2 regions of the Kitasatospora sp. NPDC101235 genome follow, and region 2 is predicted to be linked to the other one. Evidence: predicted binding sites of a transcription regulator. Region 2 holds the regulator's gene; the other holds the start of a gene.

Region 1 (15,974 bases), on a different contig from region 2:
CGGTCGCGCCGCCGACGGCCGCCCGGTCAGTCGACCGGCGACTCCCCCAGCACGTCGTTGAAGCGGTGCAGCAGCTCGGCGAAGCGGGTCACGTCCTCCGGCGACCAGCCGCCCATCACCTCGCGCACCCGCCGCATCCGGACGTCCCGCGCGGCCAGGAAGCGCCGCCGCCCGTCCTCGGTGAGCGAGACCAGCGCGGCCCGGCGGTCCAGCGGGTCCGCCTCCCGGGCCACCAGGCCCAGCTCCTCCAGCGCCCGGATCTGCCGGCTCACCGTCGCCTTGCCGACCGCGAAGTGCACGCCGACGTCGGTCACCCGTACCCGCCCGGCCTGCTCGATGTAGCCGAGCATGCTGTACGCCATGCCCTCCAGTCCGGGGTGCACCCGCCGTGAGAGTTCCGCCACTCTGGCCCGGCCCCGCCGGAACATCAGCGCGACCTCGCTCTCCACCGCCACCAGGGCTTCTTCGTCACTCACCGCGCCAGTATCGCGCAGCGACACCCGCCGGAAGCCAGTACCGAAGGTGCGACAAGCCAACTACTTCATGGTATGAAGTATCGGTTCTGGAAGTACCGTTTTCCCCCGTTACGCAAGGAGATGTGGATGGCAGCCCCGGGGCAGGGTTTCGTCGCCGAACTGAAGAGTGCGGTCACCCCGCGCGCGGCACCGCTCGTGCTCGGAGTGCTGCTGCTCCAACTCGGCTTCATCACCTCGTACATCGGGGCGCTGCACAAGCCGGCCCCGCAGAACCTCTCCATCGCGGTGGTCGCCCCGCCGCAGGTCGCCCCCAAGCTGGTCGGCGCGCTGGAGGCGGTGCCGAACGACGCCGTCAGGGCCCTCACCGCACCGGACGCCGAGACGGCGACCCAGCAGATCAAGGACCAGAAGATCTACGCGGCGCTGGTCGTGGACCCGACCGGCACCCAGGACACCCTGCTGGTCGGCGGCGCCCGCGGCACGTCCGCGGCCAAGGCCGCCGAGACCATCACCACCGCGATCGACCAGAGCCAGGGCCGCACCGTCAAGGTCCACGACGTGGTGCCGCTCGCCGCGGGCGACACCAACGGCCTCTCCGCCTTCTACCTGGTGATCGGCTGGTGCGTCGGCGGCTACCTGGTCGCCTCGATCCTGGGCATCAGCGCGGGCTCCAAGCCCGCCAACGTCCACCGCCTGCTGATCCGCCTCGGCGCGCTCGCGCTCTACTCGATCGGCGCCGCGGTGCTCGGCACGCTGATCGCCGGGCCGGTGCTGGACGCGCTGCCGGGCCCGATCCTCGGCCTGAGCGCCGTCGGCGCGCTCGTGGTGTTCTCGGTCGGCGCCTTCACCATGGCGCTCCAGTGCCTGTTCGACATCATCGGCATCGGCATCGCGGTGCTGATCTTCGTCGTGCTCGGCAACCCGAGCGCGGGCGGGGTCTACCCGGCGCCGATGATGCCGCCGTTCTGGCGGGCGATCAGCTCCTGGATCCCGAACGGCGCCGGCACCAGCGCGGCCAAGTCGGTCGCCTACTTCGACTCCACCAACCTGGGGCTGCCGGTCCTGGTCCTGGTGGTCTGGGCGCTGATCGGCATCGGTGTCGCCCTGCTCGCCGTGCTGCGGCACCCGCGCTCCCAGCGCCGCGAGCTGGTCTCCGCCGAGGCCTGAGCCGCCCGGTTGCGACCGTCACCGAGCCCCCGGCCGCCCCGGCCGGGGGCTCGGTCGCGCTCCCGGTCCCGGCACGCGTGCCACCCGCGGGGCCCGGGGCTCCTAGCCGAGCGGCCCGGGGTCGGCCACGATGGCCCGCACGACCCGCACCGCCGCGCCCAGCAGCGGGCCCCGGCGGCCCAGCCGGGAGACCGTCAGCCGGTCCTCGGACCAGGGCCGCACCGTCACCCGGGCGGCCAGTTCGGCCCGCATCGCGGGCAGCAGCCAGGGCGCCAGCCGGGCGTAGCCGCCGCCCAGCACCACCTCGGCCGGGTCCAGCAGGTTGACCGCGCCGGCTGCCGCGGTGCCGAGCGCCGTGCCGGCCCCGGCGAGCGCCGCGCGGGCGGCTTCGTCCCCGGCCCCGGCGCGGTCGGCGAGCAGCGCCACCCAGTCGCCCCGGGCCCCGGTCAGGCCGGCCGCCCGCAGGGCCGCCGCCTCGCCCGCGTACTGCTCCAGGCAGCCGTGCGCCCCGCAGGCGCAGCGGCGCCCCCCGGGGTGGACCGGTACGTGGCCGAACTCGCCGGCATAGCCGCCGGCCCCGCGCAGCAGCCGGCCGCCGACCACGATCGCCGCGCCGACCCCGGCCTCGGCGGAGACGTACAGGAAGTCCTCCGGGCCCTCGCCCAGCCAGCGCTCGGCCAGTCCGCCGAGGTTGGCCTCGTTGTCCGCCTCGATCGGCAGCTCGGCCAGGCCTCCCCCGGCCGTCCGCAGCGCCGGGCGCAGTGCCGCGGCCAGCGGGATGTCCTGCCAGCCCAGGTTGGCGGCCCGCCGGAGCATCCCGCCGGAGCCGCCGACCAGCCCGGGCACGGCCAGGGTGAGTCCGGCCGGGCGCAGCCCCGACTCGGCGACGGCCTCGCGCAGCAGGTCGGCGAGGTCGGCCATCACGGCGGCGGGCGCGCGGCCGTGGTTGGAGACCTCCCGGCGCCGCCAGGCGCGGACCTCCCCGCGCAGGTCGACCACGCAGGCACCCAGGTGCCGCACCCCGATCTCGGCGCCGAGGCCGCCGGGCCCGGCCGGGTTGAGGCCGAGCGCGGTGCCGGGACGGCCGACCTTGCCGCTGGGCGCGGCGGGGCCCTCCTCGACCACCAGGCCGGCGGCGATCAGCTGTTCGGCGAGCGAGGAGACGGCCGCCCTGGTCAGCCCGGTCCCGGCGGCCACCTCGGCGCGCGAGCGCGGTCCGCTCGCGATCGTCCCGAGCACCAGGGCCAGGTTGGCCCGGCGCATCCCCTGCTGGCTGGCGGGCCCGGTCGGGACGGGGTCCGGCTCGTACATAAGGCTCACCTCGCCCCTTTACGGCACATCCCGTGGCATCTCGGGTGCAGCGTAACCGGGTTCCGCGAGCACCGTCGCCGGTTCCGCGAGCACCCTCGCCGGCACGGGAACGGGCTCGGCCCGGCCGGGCCCGGCGGGCGGGGCGGGCGGGGCGAAGACCCACCGCCGCATCGCCCAGTAGCGGAACAGCATCGCGACGAAGGTGCCGACGACCATCCCGCTGAGGAAGTCCGCCAGCTCCTGCCCGCAGGGGCCGACGTACGGCTCGCGCAGGTCCAGGACGTACCGGGAGAGCGCCAGCGGTACGTCGTTGACGACGATCGCCACCGCGCTGACCAGGACGAACATCAGCGCCTCGCGCTGCCGGCCGGCGGCCCGGAAGGCCCAGCGGCGGTTCAGCACGTACGAGACGACGGTGCCGATCACGGTCGCGACGGTCAGCGCGACCACCGGTTTGTGCTCCAGCACGGTGAACTTGAGCTCGAAGTCGATCACCGTGGTGAGCACGAAGCAGCCGCTCCCGACCAGCAGGAACTTCACCAGCCGGCGGTGCCGTACCAGGAAGGGGCGCAGCCGGTCGGGCACCCGGGCCAGAGCGCGCTGCGTGGGGGACGGCATCTCCGCAGTCTCGCACGCGGGGATGCCGCCGGCCCTTCGGACCGCCGGTGGGGCCCGGGCCACCGCTCGGGCGGCCCGGGCCTCCGGTCAGGCGGCCACCAGCACCGTGGCCGCGGCCGGCTCCAGCGCCAGCTCCAACACCTCCCGCACGTCCGCCACCGGGTGGACGGTGAGCCGCTCCAGCACCTCGGCCGGGAGGTCGTCCAGGTCGGCCTCGTTGCGCTTGGGGATGATCACCGTGGTGACCCCGGCCCGGTCGGCGGCGAGCAGTTTCTGCTTCACCCCGCCGATCGGCAGCACCCGCCCGGTCAGCGACACCTCGCCGGTCATCGCCACGTCGGTGCGCACCTTGCGGCCGGAGAGCAGCGAGGCCAGCGCCGTGGTCATGGTGATGCCGGCGCTCGGCCCGTCCTTGGGGACGGCCCCGGCCGGGATGTGCAGGTGCACGCCGCGGTCGCGCAGCGAGGTGACCGGCAGCTCCAGCTCGGCGCCGCGCGAGCGCAGGTAGGAGAGCGCGATGTGCGCGGACTCCTTCATCACGTCGCCCAGCTGCCCGGTGAGGGTCAGCCCGGTGCCGCCGGTCTCGGCGTCGGCGAGCGAGGCCTCGATGTAGAGGACGTCGCCGCCGGCGCCGGTCACCGCGAGGCCGGTGGCCACGCCGGGGACGGCGGTGCGGCGCTCGGCCGGCTCCTGGGCGGACTCCGGCACGTGGTGCGGCCGGCCGATCAGGGCGCGCAGGTCCTGCGCCCCGACCGCGGCGGGCAGCTCGCGCTCGCCCAGCTCGGCCTGTACGGCGATCTTGCGCAGCACCCGGGCGATCGAGCGCTCCAGGTTGCGGACGCCCGCCTCCCGGGTGTACTCCCCGGCGAGGCTGCGCAGCGCCGGCTCGTCCACGGTGACCTGCTCGCCGCCGAGGCCGGCCCTCTCCAACTGGCGCGGGAGCAGGTGGTCGCGGGCGATGACGACCTTCTCGTCCTCGGTGTAGCCGTCCAGCCGGACCAGCTCCATCCTGTCGAGCAGCGGCTCGGGGATGGCTTCCAGGACGTTGGCGGTGGCGAGGAAGACGACGTCGGAGAGGTCGAGCTCGACCTCCAGGTAGTGGTCCCGGAAGGTGTGGTTCTGCGCCGGGTCCAACACCTCCAGCAGGGCGGCGGCCGGGTCGCCCCGGTAGTCGGAGCCGACCTTGTCGATCTCGTCCAGCAGGACGACCGGGTTCATCGAGCCGGCCTCCTTGATCGCCCGCACCAGCCGGCCGGGCAGTGCGCCGACGTAGGTGCGCCGGTGGCCGCGGATCTCCGCCTCGTCCCGGACGCCGCCGAGCGCGACCCGGACGAACGTGCGGCCCATCGCTCGGGCCACCGACTCGCCGAGCGAGGTCTTGCCGACGCCGGGCGGGCCGACCAGGGCCAGCACCGCTCCCTCCCGCCGCCCACCGCTCTTCCTGGGGAGCGCTTCGCTCCGCCCCTCCGGCCGAGGCCCGCCGGCCGGCCCGAGCCCCTGGCCGGCCCGACGCTTGCGGACGGCCAGGTACTCGACGATCCGCTCCTTCACGTCGGCCAGGCCGGCGTGGTCGGCGTCCAGCACCGCGCGGGCGCCGGCGATGTCGTACGCGTCCTCGGTGCGCTCGTTCCAGGGCAGTTCCAGGACGGTGTCCAGCCAGGTGCGGATCCAGGAGCCCTCGGGCGACTGGTCGGAAGCGCGTTCCAGCTTGTCGACCTCCTTGAGCGCGGCCTCGCGGACGCTCGTAGGGAGGTCCGCGGCCTCGACCCGGGCGCGGTAGTCGCCCTCCTCGTCGGCCGCCTCGCCGTTCAGCTCGGCCAGCTCCTTGCGGACGGCCTCCAGCTGGCGGCGGAGCAGGAACTCCTTCTGCTGCTTGGCCACGCCCTCCTCGACGTCCTTGCGGATGGTGTCGTTGACCTCCTCCTCGGCGAGGTGGTCGCGCAGCAGGGTGAGCGCGTACTCGAGACGGGCGACCTGGTCGGCCTCCAGCAGCACCTTGAGCTTCTGCTCAGCGGTGACGAAGGGCGCGTAGCCGATGTTGTCGGCGAGCTCGCCGACGCCCTCGATCTGCGCCACCCGGTCGACGATCTGCCAGGCGCCGCGCTTGCGCAGCCACTGGGTGGACAGCGCCTTGTACTCCCTGACCAGCTCGGCGGCCCGGCCGGCCACCGGGGTGCCCACCGAGGACTCCCGGAACGGCGTGGTCTCCACCCAGAGGGCGGCGCCGGGGCCGGTGGTACCGACGCCGATCCGGACCCTGCGCACGGCGCGCACCAGCGCGGCGGGCTGCCCGACCGCGTCGGGGCCGTCGGCCAGCCGGCCGACCTGCTCCACGGTGGCCAGCGTGCCGGCCGCCGCGTACGAGCCGTCCACCCGCGGGACCAGCAGGACCTGCGGCTTGCCGGCGCCGGTGGCAGCGGCCCGGGCGGCCTCGACCGCGGCGCGCACCTCGGTGTCCTTCAGGTCCAGCGGAACGACCATGCCCGGCAGGACGACCTCGTCGTCGAGCGGCAGCACGGGCAGGGTGAGCGGTGTGGACGTCGATGCCATGATCTCTCCCCAGTCAGCGAACTTGAGTCGACCTGACTAAGGCCTCGCGACCACCGGATGTTCCCGGCCCTCCGTTCGCCGTGAGCGAACACGGATCGGGGCGGGAGGTGCCGCGCCGGGCTCCGTCAAAAGAGCACGGAAAGCGCACCGGAAACGTCTCCGGAAATCCCGGGGCGAAGATCCACGGCCCCGGAACGATCACGGCCGGGCAGCGGCGTCAACGCGCCGTCCACACCCGCGCGGGCGCACCGCCGGCGGCCGTCGCCGGGGCCGGACGCGGCCTCAGCGGGCGCCGTTCGGCCCGGCGCACCCAGCGCCACAGCGCGACCCCGGTCAGCACCGCGGCCGGGTGCCCCACACCGGTGATCACGTCCCTGTCGGTGGCGATCTGCTCGGCGATCATCAGCCCGGCGCCGCCCAGCGCGAGCAGCCGCCCGCGCCGGGAGAGCAGCCCGGCCACCGCCCCCAGGCAGGCGAGCACGCCGTAGCTGACCCCGATGTCCAGGCGGTCCATCACCTCGGGCGCCATCCGCCCGGTCTCCACCGCGGCGATCACCACCCCCTGGGAGAGCAGCGTCGCCACGACGTGCCCGGCCGCGAACACGGCCGCCGCCCGGGCCGGGCCGATCCTGCGCTCCAGCGGCGCGAGGGTGAGCGCGAATCCCCACAGGTAGGGCATCCACACCTCGCCGGCCACCCAGAATCCGCTCAGCGCAAGGGCGCGCAGGGGATGCTGGAGCAGGTTGTGCCCGTCCGAACTGGAGGCTTCCTGCAACCGCTGGACGAGTTCCGGATCGGCGAGTCCGGCGAAGGTCGTGGTGGCTCCCACGACGGCGAGGTACCCGAGCGTGAAGGGCGTTCGCCGGGGCGTCGGCACCCGTTCCAGCAGCCACTCCACGACACCGGCGCGCAGCCCGAGGCGGAGCATTCCGTACGGCGCTCCCGCGGTCCGGGCTCCGCCGGCACCGCACCCCGGTCCCGCCATGCCGCCTCCGCTCCACGCCGCAGCCACCGGCTCCTCGCGTGGTGCCCAACGTACCGGCGCGCGCCACGGATTCCGCCCGGTCGGGTGTTGTCGCGGCCACGGTACGTCGAGGTCCTGGGAGGCACCTGGGAAAAGCCCGTGAGGACCCCGACCGTAGCGGACCGGAGGATTCCCGACATTGGTCCAGACCTTCTCCCCGCCAACGCGGCAGCACGGCCTCTGACCGGCGACTTGGCGTCAACTGGACTGCATACGTACCGTTACGCAGAGAAAATTCGCCGGGTAAGGTATCGGCCCGTGCCCACTCGTGCAGTGGGTCCGAGGGCGGCCCGACAGCCGGCCCACGGGCCGGAAACGTCCGGTCCACCTGCCGGGAAGCATCCGCTGTCCGTACGCTGCGAAGTGCGCGGGAGAAGTGGGCGGCCGACCATCCGTCCTCGGCTCCCTGTCGCACGACGGGACGGCGGACCCGGCACAGTCCACGACGGAACAAGACTACGAGCGGAGCCCCGCCATCCCCACAGGTGGCCGGCCCGCAGCCCTGGGGGCGGTGGCGTGACCGTGACAGAAATTCAGCAGGACAACCACAACACCGGTGGCACTGTGAGCAGCCAGCGCAGAGTCCTGGTGGTGGAGGACGAGCCCACGATCGCCGAGTCGATCGCCGCCCGGCTGGGCGCCGAGGGCTTCAAGGTCGCCGTGGCCCACGACGGCCCCGGCGCGGTCGACGGCTTCCACACCTGGCAGCCGGACCTGGTGGTCCTCGACATCATGCTGCCCGGCTTCGACGGCCTGGAGGTGTGCCGCCGGATCCAGGCCCAGCGCCCGGTGCCGGTGCTGATGCTGACCGCCCGCGACGACGAGACGGACCTGCTGGTCGGCCTCGGCGTGGGCGCGGACGACTACATGACCAAGCCGTTCTCGATGCGCGAGCTGGCCGCCCGCGTCAACGTCCTGCTGCGCCGCGTCGAGCGCGCCCAGCAGGCCGCCCGCACGCCCGCGCTGGGCAGCCTGCGGTTCGGCGAGCTGGAGATCGACCACGTGCAGCGCCGGGTCCGGCTGGCCTCGGGCGACGTCCACCTGACGCCGACCGAGTTCGACCTGCTCGCCTGCCTGGCCGCCCAGCCGCGCGCCGTGCTCACCCGCGAGCAGCTGCTGGCCGAGGTCTGGGACTGGACCGACGCCTCCGGCACCCGCACCGTGGACAGCCACGTCAAGGCGCTGCGCCGGAAGATCGGCGCCAGCTGGATCCGCACCGTCCACGGCGTCGGCTACGCGCTGGAGGCCCCGCTCTCCTAGGACGGCTTCGCGGGCGACGGGCCGCCGGGGGGCCCGTGTCCGGACGACGCCGGGCCACCACGCGGGGGGACGACGCGGGGACCACACGGGACAATGACCTTTCCACAGCAACGCAACGGGGAATCCGACGACGCGCGGCCGCAGAACCTCGCCGCCCGCGCCGCCCGCCGGGTCTGGGCCGACATCCGGCCGCTCGACCCGGTCCGCTCGATCAAGGGCAAACTCGCCCTGCTCGTGATCGTCTCCGTGTTCCTGGCCACCGGGATGGTGGTCGTGGCGATCCGGTCCGAGACCCAGATCCGGATCATCATGGTCTTCTCCATGATCGCCTCACTGCTCTTCATGCAGTTCCTCGCGCACGGGCTGACCGCCCCCCTGCGCGAGATGACGGCCGCCGCCCGCGCGATGGCCTCCGGCGACTACAGCCGCCGGGTCGAGGTGAACTCGCGCGACGAGATCGGCGAACTGGCGGCCGCCTTCAACGCCATGGCCGCCGACCTCCAGGCCGCCGACCGGCACCGCCGCGAGCTGGTCGCCAACGTCTCGCACGAACTGCGGACGCCGATCGCCGCGCTGCGCGCCGTCCTGGAGAACGTGGTGGACGGCGTCGTCCAGCCCAATCCGGCCACCCTGGAGGCGGCACTGGAGCAGACCGAGCGGCTCGGCCGCCTGGTCACCCACCTGCTCGACCTCTCCAAGATCGACGACGGCGTGGTCGACCTGGACGCCCGCCCCTTCGAGGTGCGCGAGTTCCTGGACGGCGTGCTGCGCGGGGTCACCGTGGACGGCGCGACGGCCGGCGGCGCCTTCTCCCGGCGCGGGGACGTCCGGCTGGCCCTGGAGGTCAGCCCGGTCGGCCTGACCGGCGTGGCGGACCCGGAACGGCTCCACCAGGTGGTCGCCAACCTGGTCGACAACGCCTGCAAGCACTCCCCGCCCGGCGGCACCGTGACGGTGCGGGCGCGACCGGAGGGCGAGCGGGGCGGCCTGCTGCTGGAGGTCGAGGACGAGGGCCCCGGCATCCCGCCCGCCGACCGCACCCGGGTCTTCGAGCGGTTCAGCCGCAGCGGCACCGCGACCGCCGCCGGGCCGGGCGCGGACGGCGGCACCGGGCTGGGCCTGGCCATCGCCCGCTGGGCGGTGGACCTGCACGGCGGACGGATCGCGGTGGCCGAGTCCCCCCGCGGCTGCCGGATCGAGGTCCGGCTGCCCGGACAGCGCCAGGGCGACGGTCAGGACATTTGTCACAGATCCGACACAGAGGTACACGAAGATCGTTAGCGGATTCGGCCGAGTTTTTGTCCGGTTTCGCCCCGGTATGGATCCTGTTCGGCGCCGATCGGTTCCCCCCAGATACGGCTTTCTAACGCACTTTTTCAGCCAAAGTGCAGGTCAACACTGTGATCTGGACGACGCCTGGGCCTCGGGGACTGCGCGATCACCGGTCAGGGGCGTAGCCTTAATCCCCGCTGTCCAAACATCCCAAAAGGAAGCGGAAGAGGGCGGTTGCCGCCGTGTCGCCACAGTCCCCTGAAACCCCCAACAGCTCGGCAAGCTCCACTGGCTTCGGCCCCAATGAGTGGCTCGTCGACGAGATCTACCAGCAGTACCTCCAGGACCCGAACTCGGTCGACCGAGCCTGGTGGGACTTTTTCGCCGACTACAAGCCCGGTACCGAGGTGACCCCAGTGACCCAGGCCGCGACCCAGGCCGGCCCCGCGCCGACCCCTGCCGCTGCCCCCGCGCCCGCCGCTGCTGCTCCGGCCGCGCCCGCCGCCGCCCCGGCCGCTCCGGCCCCGCTCGCCGCCGCGCCCGCCGCGCCCCCGGCCCCCAAGGCCGCCGCCCCGGCGCCGGCCGCGCCCGCCGCCGCTGCCGGCCCCGAGCTGGTCCAGCTCCGCGGTCCGGCGAAGGCCGTCGCCAGCAACATGGACGCCTCGCTGGAGGTGCCGACCGCGACCTCGGTCCGCGCCGTGCCGGCGAAGCTGTTGATCGACAACCGCATCGTCATCAACAACCACCTGCAGCGCGCCCGCGGCGGCAAGGTCTCCTTCACCCACCTGATCGGCTACGCCCTGGTCCAGGCCATCAAGGCCGCCCCGGGCATGAACCACAGCTACAAGGTGGAGGACGGCAAGGCCTTCCTGGTCAAGCCGGAGCACGTCAACCTCGGCCTGGCCATCGACCTGGTCAAGCCCAACGGTGACCGCCAGCTGGTCGTCGCGGCCATCAAGAAGGCCGAGACGCTCGACTTCTTCGGCTTCTGGCAGGCCTACGAGGACATCGTCCGCCGGGCCCGCGCCAACAAGCTGACCATGGACGACTTCACCGGCGTCACGGTCTCGCTGACCAACCCCGGCGGCATCGGCACCGTGCACTCCGTGCCGCGCCTGATGCAGAACCAGGGCACCATCGTCGGCGTCGGCGCCATGGAGTACCCGGCCGAGTTCCAGGGCTCCGCCCCGGAGACCCTGTCCCGCCTGGGCGTCTCCAAGATCATGACGCTGACCTCGACCTACGACCACCGCGTCATCCAGGGCGCGGCGTCCGGCGAGTTCCTGCGCGAGATCCACCGCCTGCTGCTCGGTGAGAACGGCTTCTACGACGAGATCTTCGAGTCGCTGCGGATCCCGTACGAGCCGGTCCGCTGGGCCACCGACGTCGCCACCACCCACGACGACGAGGTCAACAAGACCGCGCGCGTCATGGAGCTCATCCACTCCTACCGGGTCCGCGGCCACCTGATGGCCGACACCGACCCGCTGGAGTACAAGCAGCGCAAGCACCCCGACCTGGACGTCGTCCAGCACGGCCTCACCCTGTGGGACCTGGAGCGCGAGTTCGCGGTCGGCGGCTTCGGCGGCCACAAGATGATGAAGCTCCGCGACATCCTCGGCCTGCTGCGCAACACCTACTGCCGCACCGTCGGCATCGAGTACATGCACATCCAGGACCCGAAGCAGCGCAAGTGGCTGCAGGAGCGCCTGGAGAAGCCGTACGCGAAGCCGGAGCGCGAGGAGCAGCTGCGCATCCTGCGCCGCCTGAACTCGGCCGAGGCCTTCGAGACCTTCCTGCAGACCAAGTACGTCGGCCAGAAGCGCTTCTCGCTGGAGGGCGGTGAGTCGCTGATCGCCCTGCTGGACGCGACCATCGACTCCGCCGCCGAGCACCGCCTCGACGAGGCCGTCATCGGCATGGCCCACCGCGGCCGCCTGAACGTGCTGGCCAACATCGTCGGCAAGCCGTACGGCAAGATCTTCGGCGAGTTCGAGGGCAACCTCGACCCGAAGTCGATGCACGGCTCCGGCGACGTCAAGTACCACCTGGGCGCCGAGGGCACCTTCACCGGCCTGGACGGCGAGACCATCAAGGTCTCGCTCGCCGCGAACCCCTCCCACCTGGAGGCCGTGGACCCGGTCGTCGAGGGCATCGCCCGCGCCAAGCAGGACATCCTGGACCAGGGCGGCACCACCTTCCCGGTGCTGCCGATCCAGATCCACGGTGACGCGGCCTTCGCCGGCCAGGGCGTCGTCGCGGAGACCCTGAACATGTCGCAGCTGCGCGGCTACCGCACCGGCGGCACCGTGCACGTCGTGGTGAACAACCAGGTCGGCTTCACCGCCGCCCCGGCGTCCTCGCGCTCCTCGATGTACTGCACCGACGTGGCCCGCATGATCGAGGCCCCGATCTTCCACGTGAACGGCGACGACCCGGAGGCCGTGGTCCGCGTCGCGCGGCTCGCCTTCGAGTTCCGCCAGGAGTTCCACAAGGACGTGGTGATCGACCTCATCTGCTACCGCCGCCGCGGTCACAACGAGGCCGACAACCCGTCGTTCACCCAGCCGCTGATGTACGACCTGATCGACAAGAAGCGCTCGGTGCGCAAGCTGTACACCGAGGGCCTGATCGGTCGCGGCGACATCACCATGGAAGAGGCGGAGCAGGCGCTCCAGGACTTCCAGGGCCAGCTGGAGAAGGTCTTCGCCGAGGTCCGCGACGCGGCCCAGGCGCCGGCCGACGCCACCGCGGGCAAGCCGGTCGCCGACTTCCCGGTCTCCATCCGGACCGGCATCTCCCAGGAGATGGTCAAGCGGATCGCCGCCTCGCAGGTCAACCACCCGGACTGGCTGACCGTCCACCCGCGTCTGCTGCCGCAGCTGCAGCGCCGCGCCGGCTCGGTCGAGGACAACACCATCGACTGGGCGATGGGCGAGACCCTCGCCATCGGCTCGCTGCTCATGGAGGGCCACCCGGTCCGCCTGGCCGGCCAGGACAGCCGCCGCGGCACCTTCGGCCAGCGGCACGCCGTCCTGATCGACCGCAAGACCGGCGAGGACTACACCCCGCTGCAGTACCTCACCGAGGACCAGGCCCGCTACACCGTCTACGACAGCCTGCTGTCGGAGTACGCGGCCATGGGCTTCGAGTACGGCTACTCGCTGACCCGCCCGAACGCGCTGGTCATGTGGGAGGCGCAGTTCGGCGACTTCGTCAACGGCGCGCAGACCATGGTGGACGAGTACATCGCCTCCGCCGAGCAGAAGTGGGGCCAGCACTCCGGCGTCACCCTGCTGCTGCCGCACGGCTACGAGGGCCAGGGCCCGGACCACTCGTCCGCCCGCCCGGAGCGCTTCCTCCAGCTGTGCGCGCAGAACAACATGACGGTCGCCATGCCGACCCTGCCGTCGAACTACTTCCACCTGCTGCGCTGGCAGGCGCACAACCCGCACCACAAGCCGCTGGTCGTCTTCACCCCGAAGTCGATGCTGCGTCTGAAGGCCGCGGCGAGTGCGACCGAGGAGTTCCTGTCCGGCTCGTTCCGCCCGGTCATCGGCGACACCACCGTCGACCCGGCGCAGGTCCGCAAGGTGGTCATCACCGCCGGCAAGTTCTACTACGACCTGGAGGCGGCCCGCACCGAGCGCGGCGTCACCGACACCGCGATCGTCCGGGTCGAGCGGCTCTACCCGCTGCCGGTGGCCGAGCTCCAGGAGGAGCTGGCCCGCTACGGCGACAACGTCCAGTTCGTCTGGGCGCAGGAGGAGCCGGCCAACCAGGGCGCCTGGCCGTTCATCGCGATGAACCTGGTCGACCACCTGCAGGTCGTCATCGGCCGCAGCGGCGGCGACGCCCGTCTGCGCCGCGTCGCCCGCACGGCGGCCTCGTCCCCGGCGGTCGGCTCGGCCAAGCGGCACGCCGCCGAGCAGCAGGCGCTGGTCGAGGAGGTCTTCGCGCTCTGACGCGCTGAAGCCCCGCGCCTTCCACGCCCGCGGCCCCGCCCTCCCCACCGGGAGGGCGGGGCCGCGGGCGTTCGCGCTCCCGGCCCCGCGTTCGTGCTCCCGGCCCCGCGTTCGTGCTCCCCGCCCTGCGTTCGTGCTCCCCGCCCGTTAGGTCCCAGCTCTGCAACCAAACCGGAACCGCGGTGCGCGAGATCCTGACGGGTCGATAGGTTATGCCTCGCCGTTCGGCAGCCCCGGCGCCCGTCAGCTCGCCCGGCCGCCACGGCCGTACCACCTCACCGCTCTCCCAGGGGGATCACCACATGAACGCCGACACGCCTCGGGACGCCGGCAAGCTCCCACCGGTCTTCCAGCCGCTCCTCCCGGACGACCCCCGGGAGGTCGGCGGTTACCGGCTGTTCGCCCGGCTGGGCGCCGGCGGCATGGGCCGGGTCTACCTCTCCTACACCCCGGGCGGACGCCCGGTCGCGCTCAAGGTGGTGCGCCCGGAGTTCGCCGAGGACGGCGAGTTCCGCCGCCGCTTCGCGCAGGAGGTCAGCAACGCCCAGCGCATCCACGGGCTCTACACCGCGCAGGTGATCGACTCCGGCGGCCTGGACGGCGACGCCCCCTGGCTGGTCACCGCGTACGTCCCGGGCCCGTCCCTGCAGCAGGTGGTGCGCGAGAACGGCGCACTGCCGGTGCGCACCGTGCTGCTGCTGATGGGCGGCATCGCCGAGGCCCTCCAGGCGATCCACAGCGTCGAGGTGGTCCACCGCGACCTCAAGCCCGCCAACGTGCTGGTCGCCGGGGACGGACCGCGGGTGATCGACTTCGGCATCGCCCGGGCCGCCGACGCCACCGCCCTGACCGGCACCGGCTACCGGATCGGCTCCCCCGCCTTCATGTCCCCCGAGCAGGCCCAGGGCCGCCCGGTCACCCCGGCCACCGACGTCTTCGCGCTCGGCGCCCTGGCCGCGTACGTGGCCGGCGGCACCGCGCCGTTCGGCGACGGCCCGGACACCGCGGTGCTCTACCGGGTGGTGCACGAGGAGGCGGACCTGTCGGCCGTCCCGGCCGACCTGCGCGAGCTGATCCAGCGCTGCCTGGCGAAGAGCCCGGAGGACCGCCCGACCCCCGCCGAGATCATCCAGGTCGCCCGCAACCACCCGGAGGTCGGCGGCCAGCTGCGGTTCGGCGACGACTGGCTGCCGCGCGAGGTCAACACCGAGATCACCCGCCGCTCCGACCTCCCCAAGACGCCGCCGACACCGCTGCCGGCCGCGCCGGCCACCCCGCCGACCCCGGTGCCCGCGATGCCGGCCGCCGTCCCGGCCGCTCCCCCGCAGCCGCCCGTCGCGCCGACCCACCCCGTCTCCGCCCCGACCCACCCGGCCACCGCGGTGCACCCGCAGCAGCCGCCCGTGACGCCCCCGCCGGGCTTCGCGCCGCCGCCGGTCGGCTCGTACGGCGCCCCGCAGCCGCCCACCGAGTCGCCGACCGCACCGGTGCTGCCGGCCCCGCCGACCGCCCGGCTCCAGCAGCCGGAGCCGCCGTCGTACGACACCCCGCCGCCCGGACCGGTGGTGACCGCCGCCCCGGAGCCCGAGCCCAAGCGCAAGGGCGGGGTGTCCTGGAAGGTGCTGCTCACCGTCGCCCTGGTGATGGCGGTCGGCGGCACCGCGGGCGGCGTGGTGCTGATGAAGAAGCTGGGCGACGACACCAAGTCGGGCGACAGGCCGGCCGCCGCGGTCACCGTGACCCAGAGCCCGGACGCGACCAAGGCGAAGTCCTCCCCGAGTGCCTCGGCGTCCTCCGACCCGGTGACGGCCACGCCCTCGAAGCCCGGCCAGAGCACCGCCTCGGCCCCGGCCCGGCCGGCCGGCTACTCCCCGATGCTGGACAAGAAGTCGCTGGCGATCCCCAGCGCCGAGTACTCCTCCGACGCCTACCGGATCGACCTGGACTCGGGCACCGTGGTCCCCCGCTCCACCGACCTCAAGTGGGGCCTCGGGGTGGTCAACGCCGGCGGCACCGGCGGCAGCAAGGCCAACTCCTTCACCAGCTACGGCGACAACAAGTCGGACTTCGCGGTGATCACCGAGCCGTCCGTCACCGCCGAGCAGTGCGCCGCCGCGATCGACTCCCGGCCGGACACCGACCTCTCGTACAACCGGGTCGCGCCCGGCCGCCTGCTGTGCGTCCGCGACCGGGTCACCCGCAACATCGCCGTCGCGGTGATCGAGCAGGCGGACCCGACCACCGGGGCCGCCAAGGTCACCGTCAGCACCTGGCGGGCCGGCTGACCGGACTATCCTGACCAGGTCAATCCCCACCGGACCGGAGCGAACC
Region 2 (15,974 bases):
GCGTCCACGCTGCGGCTGCTGACCCAGACCTGGGACCTGCCGGACGCCCAGGTGGCCGAACTGCACCGGCTGGTGCGCAGCCGGCGGGGCCGGACGCGGCGGCTGCTGCGGCAGGCGGCGGCCGAGTGACGGTGCCCGGCGCGGGCCGCGGGCGGGAAACGGGCCCGAGCCTGGGCGCCGGCCGAAGCCGGGCCCCGGGCCGCGGGTGCGGCACGGGCCGCCCCCGGCCGCCGGAGCGGAGGGGGCGGCCCGTGCGCCGGACGCCCGGCGGCGTTACTTCTCCAGCGGCCCCCGGCCGCGGACGGTGAGGCGGTCGCCCGCCTCGTCCCGCTCGACCAGGACGGTGTCCCCGTCGTGCACCGCGCCGGACAGGATCGCCCGGGCCAGCTGGTCGCCGATCGCGGACTGCACCAGCCGGCGCAGCGGGCGGGCGCCGTACGCCGGGTCGTAGCCGGTGAGCGCCAGCCAGTCGCGGGCGGCCTCGGAGACCTCCAGGGTGAGCCGCCGCTCCTGCAGCCGCTCGCCCAGCCGGGCCACCTGGAGGTCGACGATCCGGCTCAGCTCGCCGGTGCCCAGCGGCTCGAAGACCACGATGTCGTCCAGCCGGTTGAGGAACTCCGGCTTGAACGCGGACCGGACGGTGCCCAGCACCAGCTCCCGCTTCTCCGCCTCCGGGGTGGCCGGGTCGACCAGGTACTGGCTGCCCAGGTTGGAGGTGAGGATCAGGATGGCGTTGCGGAAGTCCACCGTGCGGCCCTGGCCGTCGGTGAGCCGCCCGTCGTCCAGCACCTGGAGCAGGACGTCGAAGACCTCCGGGTGCGCCTTCTCCACCTCGTCCAGCAGCACCACGCTGTACGGGCGGCGGCGGACCGCCTCGGTGAGCTGGCCGCCCTCCTCGTAGCCGACGTACCCGGGCGGGGCGCCGACCAGGCGGGAGACCGAGTGCTTCTCGCCGTACTCGCTCATGTCGATCCGGACCATCGCCCGCTCGTCGTCGAACAGGAAGTCGGCCAGGGCCTTGGCGAGTTCGGTCTTGCCGACGCCGGTCGGGCCGAGGAAGAGGAAGGAGCCGGTCGGGCGGTCCGGGTCGGCGATTCCGGAGCGGGTGCGCCGCACCGCGTCCGAGACGGCCTGCACGGCCTCCGCCTGGCCGATCAGGCGCCTGCCCAACTCCTCCTCCATGCGCAGGAGTTTGGCGCTCTCGCCCTCCAGCAGCCGGCCCGCCGGGATGCCCGTCCAGGAGGCGACCACGTCGGCCACGTCGTCCGGGCCGACCTCCTCCTTGACCATCGAGGCGGAGGCGTCTTGGTCCGCGGCACGCTCCTGGGCGTCGGTGAGCTCCTTCTCGGCGGCCGGGATCTCGGCGTACATCAGCTTGGACGCCCGCTCGAAGTCCCCGTCGCGCTGGGCGCGTTCGAGCGCGCCGTGCAGGTCGTCCAGCCGCTCCTTGAGCTCGCCGACCCGGTTGAGGCTCTTCTTCTCCTGCTCCCAGCGCGCCGTCAGCACGCTCAACTGCTCGTTCTTGTCGGCGAGGTCGCGCCGCAGCCGGGCCAGCCGGTCCACCGAGGCAGGGTCCGACTCCTTCTCCAGGGCCAGCTCCTCCATCCGCAACCGGTCCACGGAGCGCTGGAGTTCGTCGATCTCGACCGGGGAGGAGTCGATCTCCATCCGCAGCCGGGAGGCCGCCTCGTCGACCAGGTCGATCGCCTTGTCGGGCAGGAAGCGGGAGGTGATGTAGCGGTTGGACAGGGTGGCCGCGGCGACCAGGGCGGCGTCCGAGATCTGCACCTTGTGGTGCGCCTCGTACCGGCCCTTGAGACCGCGCAGGATGGCGATCGAGTCCTCCACGCTGGGCTCGCCGACCAGCACCTGCTGGAAGCGGCGCTCCAGGGCCGGGTCCTTCTCGATCCGCTCGCGGTACTCGTCCAGCGTGGTGGCGCCGACCATCCGCAGCTCGCCGCGGGCCAGCATCGGCTTGAGCATGTTGCCCGCGTCCATCGCGGAGTCGCCGCCGGCGCCCGCGCCGACCATGGTGTGCAGCTCGTCGATGAAGGTGACGACCTGGCCGTCGGAGGCCTTGATGTCGTTCAGGACGGCCTTCAGCCGCTCCTCGAACTCGCCGCGGAACTTGGCGCCCGCGACCATCGCGCTGAGGTCCAGCGCGACCAGCCGCTTGCCGCGCAGCGACTCCGGCACGTCGCCGGCCACGATGCGCTGGGCCAGGCCCTCGACCACGGCGGTCTTGCCCACGCCGGGCTCGCCGATCAGGACCGGGTTGTTCTTGGTCCGGCGGGAGAGCACCTGGACCACCCGGCGGATCTCGTGGTCGCGGCCGATCACCGGGTCGAGCTTGCCGTCCCGGGCGGCCTGGGTGAGGTCGGTGCCGTACTTCTCCAGCGCCTTGTAGGTGCCCTCCGGGTCCGGTGAGGTGACCCGGCCGCTGCCCCGGACGTCCTTGAACGCGGCGAGCAGCGCCTTCGGCGTGGCGCCCTGGTGCACCAGCAGCTCGGCCACCGGACCGCCCTCGGCGGCCAGGCCGACCATCAGGTGCTCGGTGGAGACGTACTGGTCGTCCAGGTCGTCGGCGCGCTTGCCGGCCTGGGTGAGCACCGCGATGGTGTCCCGGGCGAGCTGCGGCGCGGCGACCGTCGAGCCCATCGCGCTGGGCAGCGCGGCCGCCTGGCGGCGGGCCTCGGCGTCGACCCGGGTGACGTCGGCCCCGACCGCCTCCAGCAGGGGCCGGGCGATGCCCTCGGGCTGCTCCAGCAGGGCGATCAGGATGTGCACCGGCCTGACGTCCGGGTTGCCGGCCGTGCCCGCCTGCCGGATCGCGGCGGACAGGGCGTCCTGCGTCTTGGTGGTGAACTTGCTGGCGTCCACTGCTGGGGGGTCCTCCCTCGTCGTCCTTCACTGCTGCTGCGTACAGCGCCGCGTACCCGCTTCCGTGTACCGCCGCGCTGCTACGTACAGCATGCACTAAGTTGAGTCTATTCCACTCAACCTTTTTCGGGCCCGGTTTCTGCCCGACTTCTCGGTGAACGCTCGACGGACTGCCGGGTCAGCCCCAGCAGCTCCCGGGCCGGCCCGCCCGGCCGCTGCCCGGCCGGCCACACCGCGCGCAGCGGCCGCCGCAGGTTCAGCTCCTCCACCAGCGGCACCTCGACCAGCCGCCGGGTGGCCAGCTCCTCCATCACCACCAGCTCGCTCAGGCAGACCGGCCCCGCCCCGGTCATCGCCGCCGCCTTCAGCGCGGTGGACGAGGCCAGCTCCATCCGGGGCCGCGCCGCGCCCCCGTACGGCTGCAGGGCCGTCTCCAGCACCTCCCGGGTGCCCGAGCCGGGCTCGCGCAGCACCAGCGGGGTGGCCGCCAGCTCGGCTCCGGTCAGCGGGGCGCGGCGGCGCGCCCACGGGTGGCCGGGCGCCACCACGACCACCAGCCGGTCCGCCGCCACCACCACGCCGGCCAGGCCGGGCGGGGTGGTCGAGCCCTCGATGAAGCCGAGGTCGGCGTCCCCGGCCAGGACGTGCCCGGCGACTTCCGCCGAGTTCGCCGTCCGCAGTGTCACCGCCGTCCCCGGGCTGGCCTCGGACAGGCCCAGCAGCCAGCCGGGCATCAGGTACTCGGCGACGGTCAGGCTGGCCACCACCCGCAGCTTGGCGTCCCGCCGCTCGCGCAGCGCGTCGATCCCGGCGTCCAGTGCCTGCGCCGCCTCCACCACGTGCCGGGCCCACTCGACCACCAGCCGGCCCGCCTCGGTCGGCCGGCTGCCCCTGGGCGAGCGGTCCAGCAGGGGGAGGCCGATCTGCCGCTCCATGCCCTTGATCCGGGCGCTGGCGGTCGGCTGGCTGACGCCCAGCTCGGCCGCCGCCCTGCCGACGCTGCCCAGCCGGGCCACCGCGAGCAGCAGTTCCAGGGCGCCGAGTTCGGGGACGTGCGAGGAGAGGGCCATAGGTTCAGGCTATGCCCCCATAGAAGCCGCGGCGCTACCGGCCGCCGGTCTTCCGGGCGACGGTGGGGGTATGTCCACTCTGGCCGGTATCCGCCCCCTCGCCCGCCCCGCCGTCAGTCCCCGGCTCGACCTCGCCCAGCTCGGCCCCAACTGGTACGCCGCCGTGATGGGCACCGCGATCCTGGCGAACGGCGCCGCCGTCCTGCCGGTGCGGCTGCCCGGGCTGACCGGCTTCGGCGAGGTGATGTGGGCGCTCGCGCTGGCCGCCCTGCTGGTGCTGGCCGGGGCCCGGCTGGTCCACCTCACCCGGCACCGCGAGGCGGCCCGCGCCCAGCTGCTGGACAACCCGGCCACCGCGGTCTTCTACGGCTGCCCGCCGATGGCGTTGCTGGCGGTCGGGCTGGGCACCCTGCTGATCGGCTCCCGGGTGATCGGCACCGGCCCGGCGGTCGCCCTGGACGCGGTGCTGTGGAGCCTCGGCACCCTGTACGCGCTGGCCGTGGCCGGCGGCATCCCGTACCTGATGATCACCCGGCACCCGGTCTCCGCCCTGGAGGCCAACCCGACCTGGCTGCTGCCGGTGGTCGCCCCGCTGGTCGCCTCCGCCTGCGGCCCGGCGCTCGTCCCGCACCTGCCGGCCGGGACGGCGCAGCAGGCCATGCTGTACGGCTGCTGGGCGCTGTTCGGGGTCGGTCTGCTGGCCACCCTGGTGCTGCTGCCGGTGGTGTTCACCGGGCTGTTCCACAGCAAGCTGCCCGCCCTGGCGCTCACCCCCTCGCTGTTCCTGGTGCTCGGCCCGCTCGGCCAGTCCGTCACCGCGGTCCACCAGCTCGCCGACGCCGCCCGCCCGGTGCTGCCCGCGCTGGCGCCCGCCATGGTCGACCTCGCCGAGTTGTACGGCGTGGCGGTGATCGGCGTCGCGATGCTCTGGCTGGCCGTCGCGCTCACCGCCAACCTGCGCGCCCGGCGGGCCGGGATGCCGTTCGCGATGACCTGGTGGGCGTACACCTTCCCGGTCGGCACCTGCGTCACCGGTGCCTCGGCGCTCGCCCGGCACACCGGCTTCGGGGGCTTCAGCGGGCTGGCCGTCGGGCTGTACCTGCTGCTGGCGTTCGCCTGGGTGCTCGCCGCGAGCGGTACCGCGGCCGGGCTGGCGCGGGGGCGGCTGCTCGCCCGCTGAGGCCGGGGCAGCGAGCCCGTTCCCCCGCGCGCGGACGCGCAACTCAGGAGCACGCCGCGGATGCAGGAACGTGCACGGCCGGGATGACGGTGCACGGCCAACCGGCAGGGGTGCCGGGCAGCGCCGACACCCCTCGCGGGCCCGGGCCCTGACCGGAATCCGCCCCCGTCGTCCGATCCGCCGCACCTGCGCCGGCCTGCAGATAACTGCAATTGCGCGAACATGCACTCGGGCGGCACTTGTTCACCGGCCGTCACGCTGTGAGGGTGGAGACACGCCAGGTCGTCCAGGCACCGCAGCCTGATGGTGGCGACTCGCTCTTCGAAACTGACCGCAGGCGCGACACCCCGCGCCCGCGGAACGGGGGGGAAGAGCGCCGGCCAGGGCCATGTGTGGTGATGGCCTCCGAGCCGGACCCGTCGAGGCGTTGCTGCTCCGCCTCGACGGGAGCGCCCTGGCACTGGCGTACCGATGGCGGCCCCCGGACGACCCGGCGTGCGACGGCACCCGGGCCCGGGGGCCCGCCGTCCCGCCCGGTACCGTGACCGCCTGACCCATGATCACGCCGTGCCGGCCCACCGGTACCGTGAGCCCGCCCGGCCCACCGGTGCCGCGACTCGCGCGGCGGGGAGCGCGGGCAGCACCAGGGGAGAGGCATCCGGCAGGGAGAGTGCGACGTGACGGCGGAACCGGCGGTCACGCCGCACCACGGGCCCGTGGGCGAGGAGCCCGACGAGGCCGCCCGGCAGCTGTACCTGGCCATCATCGCCGCGGGCGGCCGCGTCCCCACCGGCGAGGTCCCGGACGCCGACCGGGGCGCGCTCCAACAGCTCATCGACATCGGCCTGTTGATGGTCAACCCGATGGACCGCTGCTACACCGCCGTCAGCCCGCGCTCGGTCAGCGACCGCCTGGGCGCCGAACTGCGCAGCGAGGCCACCCGGCTGCTGGTCCGCGCGGAGAACCTCCCGGGCGCCCTGGACAGCCTCACCCGGGCCTACGACGCGATGCCCCGCCCGACCGGCCGGGCCGGCGGCGCCGTCCACGTCGAGGGGCACGTCCACATCCGCCAGCGGATCTCCCAGCTGGTCTCCGACTGCCGCTCCGAGGTCCTCACCGCACAGCCGGGCCACCGGCCCGCCGACACCCTCCAGGTCGCCCTCCTCCAGGACGTCCAGCTGCTCCAGCGCGGCTGCTCGCTGCGCACCATCTACCAGCCGCTCGCCCTCGCCGACCCGCCCGCCCTCGCCTACGCCGAGGAGGTCACCCGGCACGGCTCGCTCATCCGCGTGCTCGACGAGCCCTTCCAGCGGCTGATCGTCTTCGACCGGTCCGTCGCCGTGATCTCCGCCAACGACGACAACAGCACCGCCGCCTTCATCACCGACCCGGCCACCATCACCTACCTGGTCGGCACCTTCGAACGCGACTGGGCACGCGCCGACACCGCCGAGGCCGCCGCCGTCGGCCAGGCGCCCGCCCGCACCATCGCCGACCGCGTAGGCCGGCTGCTCGCCCGCGGCCTCACCCAGCGCGCCGTCGCCACCCGGCTGGGCCTGAGCGAACGCACCGTCGCCGCCCACATCTCCCGGCTGCGCGACCGCTACGGCGCGCAGACCCTCTTCCAGCTCGGCTGGCTGATGCGAGGCGCCCGAGATGACCGATGAGCCCGGCCCGGCCGAGCGGGCCCTCTACCTCGCCGCCGTCCGGAGCGGCGGCCGGCTGCGCCCCGAGGACCTCGCCCCCGGCGACCGCCCCGCCCTGGCCGCCCTCGTCGCCCGCGGCCTGCTCACCCCCACCGCCACCGGCTGGACCGCCGCCGGCCCGCGCGCCCTCGGCGACCGGCTCGGCCTCGAACTGCGCACCCGCGCCATCCGCCTGCTGCAGCACGCCGAACGGCTCCCGGGCACCCTCGGGCCGCTGGCCCGCGCCTACGACGCGGCCCGCCACCCGGGCTCCCCTCCCGTCGACCCCGGGGCCGCCGGACCAGGGGCCGCCGGTTCCGGGGCCGGCACCGTCGACGACGCCGCGGAGGTCCGCAGGCGGATCAGCCAGCTCGTCTCGGAGTGCCGGGAGGAGGTCCTGGCCGCCCAGCCCGGACCGCGTCCGGTCGAAGGCCTGCGGATGGCCCTCGCCCAGGACCTCTCACTGCTCCGCCGAGGCTGCTCGCTGCGCACCGTCTACCAGCCCGTCACCCTCGCCGACCCCGCGGTGCGGGAGCAGGTCGCCCTGCGCACCGGACAGGGCGCCCAGGTCCGGGTCCTCGCCGAACCGTACGAGCGGGTGCTGGTCTTCGACCGCGCGGTGGCCGTCATCCCCGCCGCCGAGGACCGCAGCCGGGCCGTCTTCCTCACCGACCCCACCACCGTCGCCTACCTGGTCGCCCGGTTCGAGCGTGACTGGGCCCGCGCCACTCCCGCCGGCCGCCACCTCGACCCGCCGTCCGTCACCACCGTGCGGATCGGCCGGCTGCTCGCCCGCGGCCTCACCCAACGGGCCGTCGCCACCCGGCTGGGCGTGAGCGAACGCACCGTCGCCGCCCACATCTCCCGGCTGCGCGACCGCTACGGCGCCCACACCCTCTTCCACCTCGGCTGGCAGCTCCGGGGAGAACGCCATGACTGACACCCCCGCCACCCGGCTCTCCGCCACCCTCCAGGACGCCGCCGCCCGTGCCCTCTACCTCGCCGTCCTGCGCGAGGGCGGCCGGGTCCGGGCGGCCGAGGTCGGTGCGCAGGACGAGCCGGCGCTCCGGCAGCTGGTGGACCTCGGGCTGCTGGTACCGCAGCTGATGGACGGTTCGTACAGTGCGGTCGACCCCAGGGCGGTCGGCCGGCGGATCGGCACCGATCTCCGGAGGACCGGCACCCGGCTGCTGGTCGAGGCCGACCAGGTCCCCGACCTGCTGCGCGAGCTCACCCACGCCTACGACACCGCACCCCAGCGCGAGACCGGGCGCGCCGGCACCCGGATCATCACCGGGAAGTCGGAGATCCGGCACCGACTGGAGCAGTTGACCCACACGCATCCGGACGAAAGCCTGACCGCCCAACCCGGCGCCGGGCGTTCCGCCGACGTGCTTGCCGAATCCCTCACACGCACCCGCCGGTACCTGGAACGAGGAGGCACGATGCGCTGCCTGTTCGAGGCGACGGCCCGTACGGACGCTCCGGCGGTCGGCTACGCCGCCGACGCCACCCGGCTCGGCTGTGCGATCCGGGTGCTGGAGCATCCCTTCAAACGCTTCCTGGTCTTCGACCGCACCGTGGCCGTCATCCCCGCCGCCCCCGACTACACCAGCGCGGCCGTGGTCGACGACCCGTCGACGGTCGCCTTCGTGGTGGACACCTTCGAGCAGCTCTGGCAGCGCGCCGAGGGCGTCAACTGGGCATCGCCGGCCGCAGGTTCCACCGAGCCGCCCAGCCGTCGGCAGATCGCCCGGCTGCTCGCCCAGGGCCTCACTCAGCGGGCGATCGCCACCAGGATGGGCCTGGGCGAGCGAACGGTGGCCGCCCACATCGCCCGGCTGCGGGAACAGTACGACGCCGAGACGCTGTTCCAACTCGGCTGGCAGATGCGGGGAGCCCGGACGGGGGAGTCCGGTGGGTAGCCGCCGCTCAGCCGGTGGCGGCGCCGGTCGGCCAGTAGCCGGGGACCGGGGGCTGCTGCCGGGGGACGTTGAACTGCTCGCCGGGGGCGGTCCAGAAGCCCTCGCGCAGGGAGAGCGCCATGCCGGCCCAGTCCAGCGCGGTCTCCACCGTGTGGTTGAGGGCCTCTTGCGACCAGGTGTCGTCGAAGACCAGCGGCAGGACCGGGGCGACCTGCTCGATGGTGGCGATCAGCGGGTTGTGGGTGATGGCCTCGTCGACCAGGAGGACGATCGGCTTGCGCAGCGCCGACGCCCAGCCGAGCTCCAGGCTCACGCCGGCCGAGAGCGGGGCCCCGACGTAGGCGAACACGAGGTCGGCGGACTGGAGGGCGCGGAAGTCGGAGGGGACGCGGGGCTCCGGCGCGCGGCCGGAGATGGTCCAGGCGTCGCTGTGGTGCGCGCTGTACACGGCGGCACCGCTGCGGAGCAGGGTGGTGCGGAGCGTCGTCAGCCGCGTCCGGCTGGCGAGGGTCACCACGCTGTCGGCCGGCCCGGTCAGTCGCATCAGCGGGGCGGCCAGGAACACACGTGCACGCCGACCCTCAGGGGCCTGGCTGTCGTGGTGACGCAGGTAGGGCTCGGTCATGTCGACTCCGGGGAAAGGCCGACCGGGTGGTGAAGTGGTGCCGGTGGGCGCTGAGGACAGTGGCTTTTGAGTCTGCGAGCGGAAGAGATCCGGCAGATATTTGACGGTACAGCGGCAAGTTCGCTATCTGTGCTGGACCATTGGGAGCGAACTGATCGTCTATCAGTGCGCGCAGCCGCGTCCAGCATCCCGCCCTGGCATCTGGATGCCTGGCAGAGAGATGACGCTCCGGCCGGGGGGAGTTGGGGATGGCACTCTCGCGCGAGGTGCGGCATCATGTGGACGCCAGTGCTATTGATTCGGCCCAAGGTGTTCGAGAGCTAAGGAGGGTGGGTCCGTGTCTGTGCGTCGACTCGTCTGCAAGGTTGCGCTTCCGATCCTCATCGGCGTAGCGGTTCTGACCGGAGTCTCGTCCCCGTCCGACGGCGGGCACGCGGATGTGACCACCACTGCGCAGGCGGCCATTGCGGACGACCTGCACTGGGGCTGAAATCCAGCCGTACGGCCCGATCGGGACGAAGCGGGCGTGAAGGGTGAGCCATTTGCGCTGAGTGGGGCGGGATTCGGCGGCCGCCCTCCCTCAGTCCACTCCCGGTTTCGGCGACCGGCCGAGCGCGTAGCCCAGCTGGAAGAGGGAGTCGACGTGGTACTCCTCCCTCAGTTCCGCGATGTGGCGCGCGAGGGTCCGCTCACTGATGCCCAGTCGTCGTGCGATGACCCGGTGGTTCGTCCCGGCGAGCATCAGGTCGATGATCGTCTGGCGCAGTCTGGAAACCACTTGTTGGGGGACGGAACGATCCCCGTCGAACTCCAGGGCCCGGTTCCAGCTCCGCTCGAACACCTCCTCGATCAGGAAGCCGACGATGGCCGGATCGTGGATGAACGCGGCCAGGTCGTCGTCCACCACCGGGATCACGGCCAGCTTGCGGTCCACGATGATCAGCCGGGCGTACGGCTCGTCCAGGGTGCGGAACTGCCAGCCTTCCTCGGTCAGCTTCGCGACGTAGTCCCGGGTCGCCTGGTGGTAGCGGGTGCTCGCGTTGTAAATCGTCCGCATCGACGCGCCGTGGCGGAGAATCTCCAGGTCGCGCGCCAGGAAAGACGTCAGCATTTCCGCCGGACGGGGGCCGCCGGGCTGCATGGACAGGCCTTCCGTGACCCCCGCGGCGGCCGACTGCTGAAGTCTCTGATTTATCCGCGCTTTCCCGTGGATGTATTCGATGGCCCCACCCGTCGTGTCCGGGGCGTGAAATGCCTCGGCGAGTTCGCTGAGGTCCCCGGGCAGCGATACCGCTCTCGAGAGCAGATCGAGGGCCTGCCGCTGCCAGGTGGAACTCAGACTGCCGGCGAGTTGGGCCGGATCGACGGCGAGCAAAGCGCCCGGGTCGTCGCTGTCGGGTATCAGCAGTCCGAGTTTCAACAATTCGTCGAGGGCCGGGACACCGGCGGCCGGACACGCGCTCCGGGAGAGACGACCGTTCTCGTTGACGGCCTGCAGGTAGAGCTTTCGGGCTTCCTCGGACAGGACGCGCGATCCGCCGAATGCAGCTCCCGCGTGCTCTCGCCCACTCATCTCGGCTCCTAGTGTTGACCGGGAAGTAGTCAACGCGACTGTCGTCTTCTGTGGCAAGAATCCTAGGTGGCGCTGACTGGGTGCCTTGCCGCCCGCAGATCGACCGTGCCGGCCCGATAGAGCACTCTCTCACCAACACCGAGCCGCCGGCACCCCCCCGAGAGGAGGGACCGGCGGCCGGTGGATCGCCAGGTCAGCGCTTGGGGCGCCAGACGACCAGGGCGCTGGACTGCGGGGTGGGGGGCTGGTACGGGACGAGGTCGCGGCGGTAGGAGGCGTGGACGGCGGCCTCGCGCTGCTGGAGGGCGGTGGCGGCGCCCTCCAGGGAGTCGACCAGTTCCGCGACGCGGGACCGGAGGGCGGTGACCTGGTTCTCCAGCTCGATGATCCGCTTGATGCCCGCCAGGTTGATGCCCTCGTCCTGGGAGAGCCGCTGGACCTCGCGCAGCTGCTGGATGTCGCGCGCGGAGTAGCGGCGGCCGCGGCCGGCGGTGCGGTCGGGGCAGACCAGACCGAGGCGGTCGTACTGACGCAGGGTCTGCGGGTGCAGGCCGGACAGTTCGGCGGCCACGGAGATGACGTACACCGGGGTGTCCTCGGTGAGGACGTACTGCGGTGGGGCCGCGGCGGCCCGGCGGGTGCGGCGGGGGCCGGCGCCGGGCAGGCCCTCGCCGACGCCGGGGCCGATCGGGGTGTCGGGGTCGATCGGGTTCATCGGGGACATCTGGTCGTCACGCTCCCTTCGCCGCCCGGAAGAGGGCGGCTCGCGGATCGTCGGAGGCGGTGGCCTCGCGGTACTGCTCCAGGGCGTTCAGCGCGTCACCGGTGACGTGCTGGGGCACCACGACCTCGACGGTGACGAGGAGGTCGCCGCGGGTGCCGTCCTTGCGGGTGGCACCCTTGCCGCGGGCGCGCATGGTGAGGCCGTTGGCGCTGCCCGGGGGGAGCTTGAGCTTCACGGACGGGCCGTTCAGCGTGGGCACCTCGATGGTGGCGCCGAGCGCCGCCTCGGGGAAGGCGACCGGGACGGTGACGGTGAGGTTGTCGCCCTTGCGCCCGAAGACCGGGTGCGGGTCGACGTGCACGGTGACGTAGAGGTCGCCGGGCTGCCCGCCGCGCTCGCCCTGGGCGCCCTTGCCCTTGAGCCGGATGCGCTGGTCGGCCTGGACGCCGGCCGGTATCCGGACCTGCATGGTGCGGGCCGAGCTGGCCCGGCCGCTGCCGTGGCAGTCGGGGCAGGGGTCGTCGACGATCATTCCCCGGCCGCGGCAGTCCTTGCACGGCTCGGAGAGCGCGAAGGCGCCCTGGCCGCGGCTGACGGTGCCGGCGCCGACGCAGGTCGGACAGACCCGCGGCGTGGTGCCGGACTTGGCGCCGGTGCCGTTGCAACCGCGGCAGGGGGCCTGGCTGGTCATCCGCAGCGGGACGGTCGCGCCGTCCACCGCCTCCTCGAAGGAGAGCGTCACCTCGGTCTCGACGTCGGCGCCGCGCCGGGGCTGGGCCTGCCGGGTGCCGCCGCGGTTGAAGAGGCCACCGAAGACGTCGCCGATGCCGCCGCCACCGCTGCCGCCCTGGCTGCCGCTGAAGAGGTCGCCGAAGTCGAAGCTGTAGCTGCCGGTGCCGCCGGGGCCGCCGCCGGCCCGGAAGCCGCCGTTGGCGAAGAGGCTGCGAGCCTCGTCGTACTCCTTGCGGCGCTTCTCGTCGGAGAGGACGTCGTACGCCTCGGAGATGTCCTTGAACCGTTCCTCGGCCTTGGAGTCACCCTTGTTGGCGTCGGGGTGGAACTCGCGCGCGAGCCTGCGGTAGGTCTTCTTGATCTCGGTGGCGGTGGCGTCCTTGGGCACGCCGAGGACCTTGTAGTAGTCCTTCTCCACGTAGTCCTTACCGCTCATGCGTCCACCTCGCTACGCTCGGCAGCCGCTGAGCGGTACACGCGCCCCTCAATGGTTCTCCCCCAGCCTTCGGCCGGGGGGACCCCCATGCTGCGCTCGCTCACGGCTTCCGCCACCTCCCGAGTCCATCGTCACTGTGCTGTCAACAGCAACTGCAAGAAGAGCCGTTGACAGCGCGCTGCGGAGCCGGCCGCCGTACTGGCCGGCGTACGACTCCGCAGCGCACTGGTTGTCAGCTGTCACAGGTTGTCAGCTGTCCGAGCCACCGTCGGACTTGTCCGTGTCGGCGGACTTCGCCTCGGCGTCCGAGGAGGACGCCTGGCTGCCGGGCTGGGGCTCCGCGACGGCCACCATCGCCGGGCGGATGATCCGCTCGCCGATGCGGTAGCCGGGCTGGAGGATCTGCACGCAGGTGTCCTCGGTGACGTCCGAGGAGTAGCTGTGCATCAGCGCCTCGTGCATGGTCGGGTCGAAGGGCTCGCCCTCCTTGCCGAACTGCTGGAGGCCCAGCTTGGCGACGACCGTCTCCAGCGACTCGGCGACGGACTTGAAGCCGCCCGTGACCTCGCCGTGCTCGCGGGCGCGGCCGATGTCGTCCAGGACCGGGATCAGCGACTCCAGGATGTTGGAGACGGCGATCTCGCGGACGGTCAGCCGGTCGCGCTCGACCCGCTTGCGGTAGTTCTGGTACTCGGCCTGGAGGCGCTGGAGGTCACCGGTGCGCTCGGCGAGCTCGCGCTTGGCGGCGGCGAGGTCCTCCGAACCGGACTCGCCGGCGCCGGCCGCGGCGGCCTCCTCGGCAGCCTTGATCACGGCCTCCTCGGCGGCGGAGTCGTCGCCGGGCTTGCCGCCCTGCGGCTTGTCCGTCATGCGGCACCACCCTTGGGCTTCTCGTCGTCCACGATCTCGGCGTCGACGACGTCGTCGTCCTTGGCCTGGGTGGAGTCACCGGAGGCGGCGGCACCGGCGGGGGCGTCGGCGTTGGCGTACAGCGCCTGGCCGAGCTTCTGCGCGGTGGTGGAGACCTTCTCCGAGGCCTCGCGGATCTTCGCGATGTCCTCGCCCTTCAGGGCCTCCTTGAGCTCGCCGATGGCGGTCTCGACCTCGGTCTTGACGTCGCCCGGCAGCTTGTCGGCGTTGTCGGCGATGAACTTCTCGGTCGAGTAGACGAGCTGCTCGGCGGAGTTGCGGGTCTCCACGGCCTCGCGGCGCTTGTGGTCGTCCTCGGCGTACTGCTCGGCCTCGCGGCGCATGCGGTCGACCTCGTCCTTCGGCAGCGAGGAGCCGCCGGTGACGGTCATCTTCTGCTCCTTGCCGGTGCCGAGGTCCTTGGCACCGACGTGCATGATGCCGTTGGCGTCGATGTCGAAGGTGACCTCGATCTGCGGCAGGCCGCGCGGCGCCGGCGGCAGGCCGGTCAGCTCGAACATGCCGAGCTTCTTGTTGTACGCGGCGATCTCGCGCTCGCCCTGGTAGACCTGGATCTGTACGGACGGCTGGTTGTCCTCGGCCGTGGTGAAGATCTCGGAACGCTTGGTCGGGATCGTGGTGTTGCGCTCGATCAGCTTGGTCATGATGCCGCCCTTGGTCTCGATGCCGAGGGACAGCGGGGTGACGTCCAGGAGCAGGACGTCCTTGACCTCGCCCTTGAGGACACCGGCCTGGAGCGCGGCGCCGATGGCGACGACCTCGTCCGGGTTGACGCCCTTGTTGGCGTCCTGGCCGCCGGTCAGCTCCTTGACGAGCTCGGCGACGGCCGGCATGCGGGTCGAGCCACCGACCAGGACGACGTGGTCGATCTCGGAGAGCGAGATGCCGGCGTCCTTGATCACGTTGTGGAACGGGACCTTGCAGCGCTCCAGCAGGTCCGCGGTCAGCTGCTGGAACTGGGCGCGGGTGAGCTTCTCGTCCAGGTGCAGCGGGCCCTCGGCGGAGGCCGTGATGTACGGCAGGTTGATCGAGGTCTCGGAGGACGAGGACAGCTCGATCTTCGCCTTCTCGGCGGCCTCGCGCAGACGCTGGAGGGCCATCTTGTCCTTGGACAGGTCGACGCCGTGGCCGGCCTGGAAGACCTTGACCAGGTGGTCGACGACGCGCTGGTCCCAGTCGTCACCACCGAGGTGGTTGTCACCGTTGGTGGCCTTCACCTCGACGACCCCGTCGCCGATCTCCAGCAGGGAGACGTCGAAGGTGCCGCCGCCGAGGTCGAAGACCAGGATGGTCTGGTCGTCCTTGTCCAGGCCGTACGCGAGGGCGGCCGCGGTCGGCTCGTTGACGATGCGCAGGACGTTGAGGCCCGCGATCTCACCGGCCTCCTTGGTGGCCTGGCGCTCGGAGTCGTTGAAGTACGCCGGGACGGTGATGACGGCGTCGGTGACGGTCTCGCCCAGGTACGCCTCGGCGTCGCGCTTCAGCTTCTGCAGCACGAAGGCCGAGATCTGCTGGGGGTTGAAGTCCTTGCCGTCGATGTTGATCTTCCACCCGGTGCCCATGTGGCGCTTGACCGAGCGGATGGTGCGGTCGACGTTGGTGACCGCCTGGCGCTTGGCCACCTCGCCGACCAGGACCTCGCCGTTCTTCGCGAAGGCGACGACGGACGGCGTGGTCCGCGCGCCCTCGGCGTTCGTGATGACGGTGGGCTCGCCACCCTCCAGAACGCTGACGACCGAGTTCGTCGTACCGAGGTCGATGCCGACCGCGCGTGCCATCGTAGATACCTCCACGGAAGAGTTGAGCTTTACGGGCTCAAGCATGCATGAGGGGCGCGAGCGAGTCAACAGCAATGAGTCTGGTCGACTCAACTTTGCTGCGGCTTCGCACGTCCCCTTCCTTTTTGACCCGAATGAGCGACTATGGCCTCACGTGACTGCCGCCATACCTTGAGCAGCTTCTGAATCGGTGCTAGTGGGCGATAGTGTCCGGCCGGTGGGTGGTTAAGTTACCCACGAGTACACTTGACCGACCTCTATCCTCACCGCCGCTGGAGTACGGAGAAGCCGGATGCAGCTAGCAGCGATCCTCATCTCACTGGGCACGGCCGTGGTCGGCGTGGCGCTGTTCGCTCGTGCCATCGCACAGATCTACCGGTTCATCCGGCTCGGCCAGCCCGTCCCGAAGGGCGCGCGGATCAACGACCCGGTGGCC

The links. The regulator HspR, encoded in region 2, represses chaperone genes until heat shock. The targets are predictions, from matches to a motif close to TTGAGNNNNNNNNNCTCAA.
Region 1: the regulator HspR is predicted to act here: its motif matches at 6,145-6,163, upstream of lon (endopeptidase La).

Annotation. Positions count from the first base shown of each region.
Region 1 covers NZ_JBIWNZ010000002.1:408,924-424,897, reverse strand. Annotated here, with positions in the region: gene ACIRRH_RS05320 (MarR family winged helix-turn-helix transcriptional regulator) at 27-476, opposite strand; gene ACIRRH_RS05315 (ABC transporter permease) at 603-1,643, shown strand; gene ACIRRH_RS05310 (ROK family protein) at 1,746-2,954, opposite strand; gene ACIRRH_RS05305 (GtrA family protein) at 2,973-3,572, opposite strand; gene lon (endopeptidase La) at 3,660-6,122, opposite strand; gene ACIRRH_RS05295 (rhomboid-like protein) at 6,340-7,050, opposite strand; gene ACIRRH_RS05290 (response regulator transcription factor) at 7,669-8,406, shown strand; gene ACIRRH_RS05285 (sensor histidine kinase) at 8,500-9,687, shown strand; gene ACIRRH_RS05280 (multifunctional oxoglutarate decarboxylase/oxoglutarate dehydrogenase thiamine pyrophosphate-binding subunit/dihydrolipoyllysine-residue succinyltransferase subunit) at 9,921-13,643, shown strand; gene ACIRRH_RS05275 (protein kinase) at 13,946-15,928, shown strand.
Region 2 covers NZ_JBIWNZ010000020.1:132,740-148,713, reverse strand. Annotated here, with positions in the region: gene ACIRRH_RS29135 (helix-turn-helix domain-containing protein) at 1-129, shown strand, start outside; gene clpB (ATP-dependent chaperone ClpB) at 274-2,880, opposite strand; gene ACIRRH_RS29125 (LysR family transcriptional regulator) at 2,997-3,950, opposite strand; gene ACIRRH_RS29120 (TDT family transporter) at 4,021-5,130, shown strand; gene ACIRRH_RS29115 (LuxR C-terminal-related transcriptional regulator) at 5,808-6,797, shown strand; gene ACIRRH_RS29110 (LuxR C-terminal-related transcriptional regulator) at 6,787-7,755, shown strand; gene ACIRRH_RS29105 (helix-turn-helix domain-containing protein) at 7,748-8,740, shown strand; gene ACIRRH_RS29100 (hypothetical protein) at 8,748-9,365, opposite strand; gene ACIRRH_RS29095 (hypothetical protein) at 9,946-10,938, opposite strand; gene ACIRRH_RS29090 (heat shock protein transcriptional repressor HspR) at 11,132-11,662, opposite strand; gene dnaJ (molecular chaperone DnaJ) at 11,670-12,830, opposite strand; gene grpE (nucleotide exchange factor GrpE) at 13,080-13,700, opposite strand; gene dnaK (molecular chaperone DnaK) at 13,697-15,538, opposite strand; gene ACIRRH_RS29070 ((Fe-S)-binding protein) at 15,831-15,974, shown strand, end outside.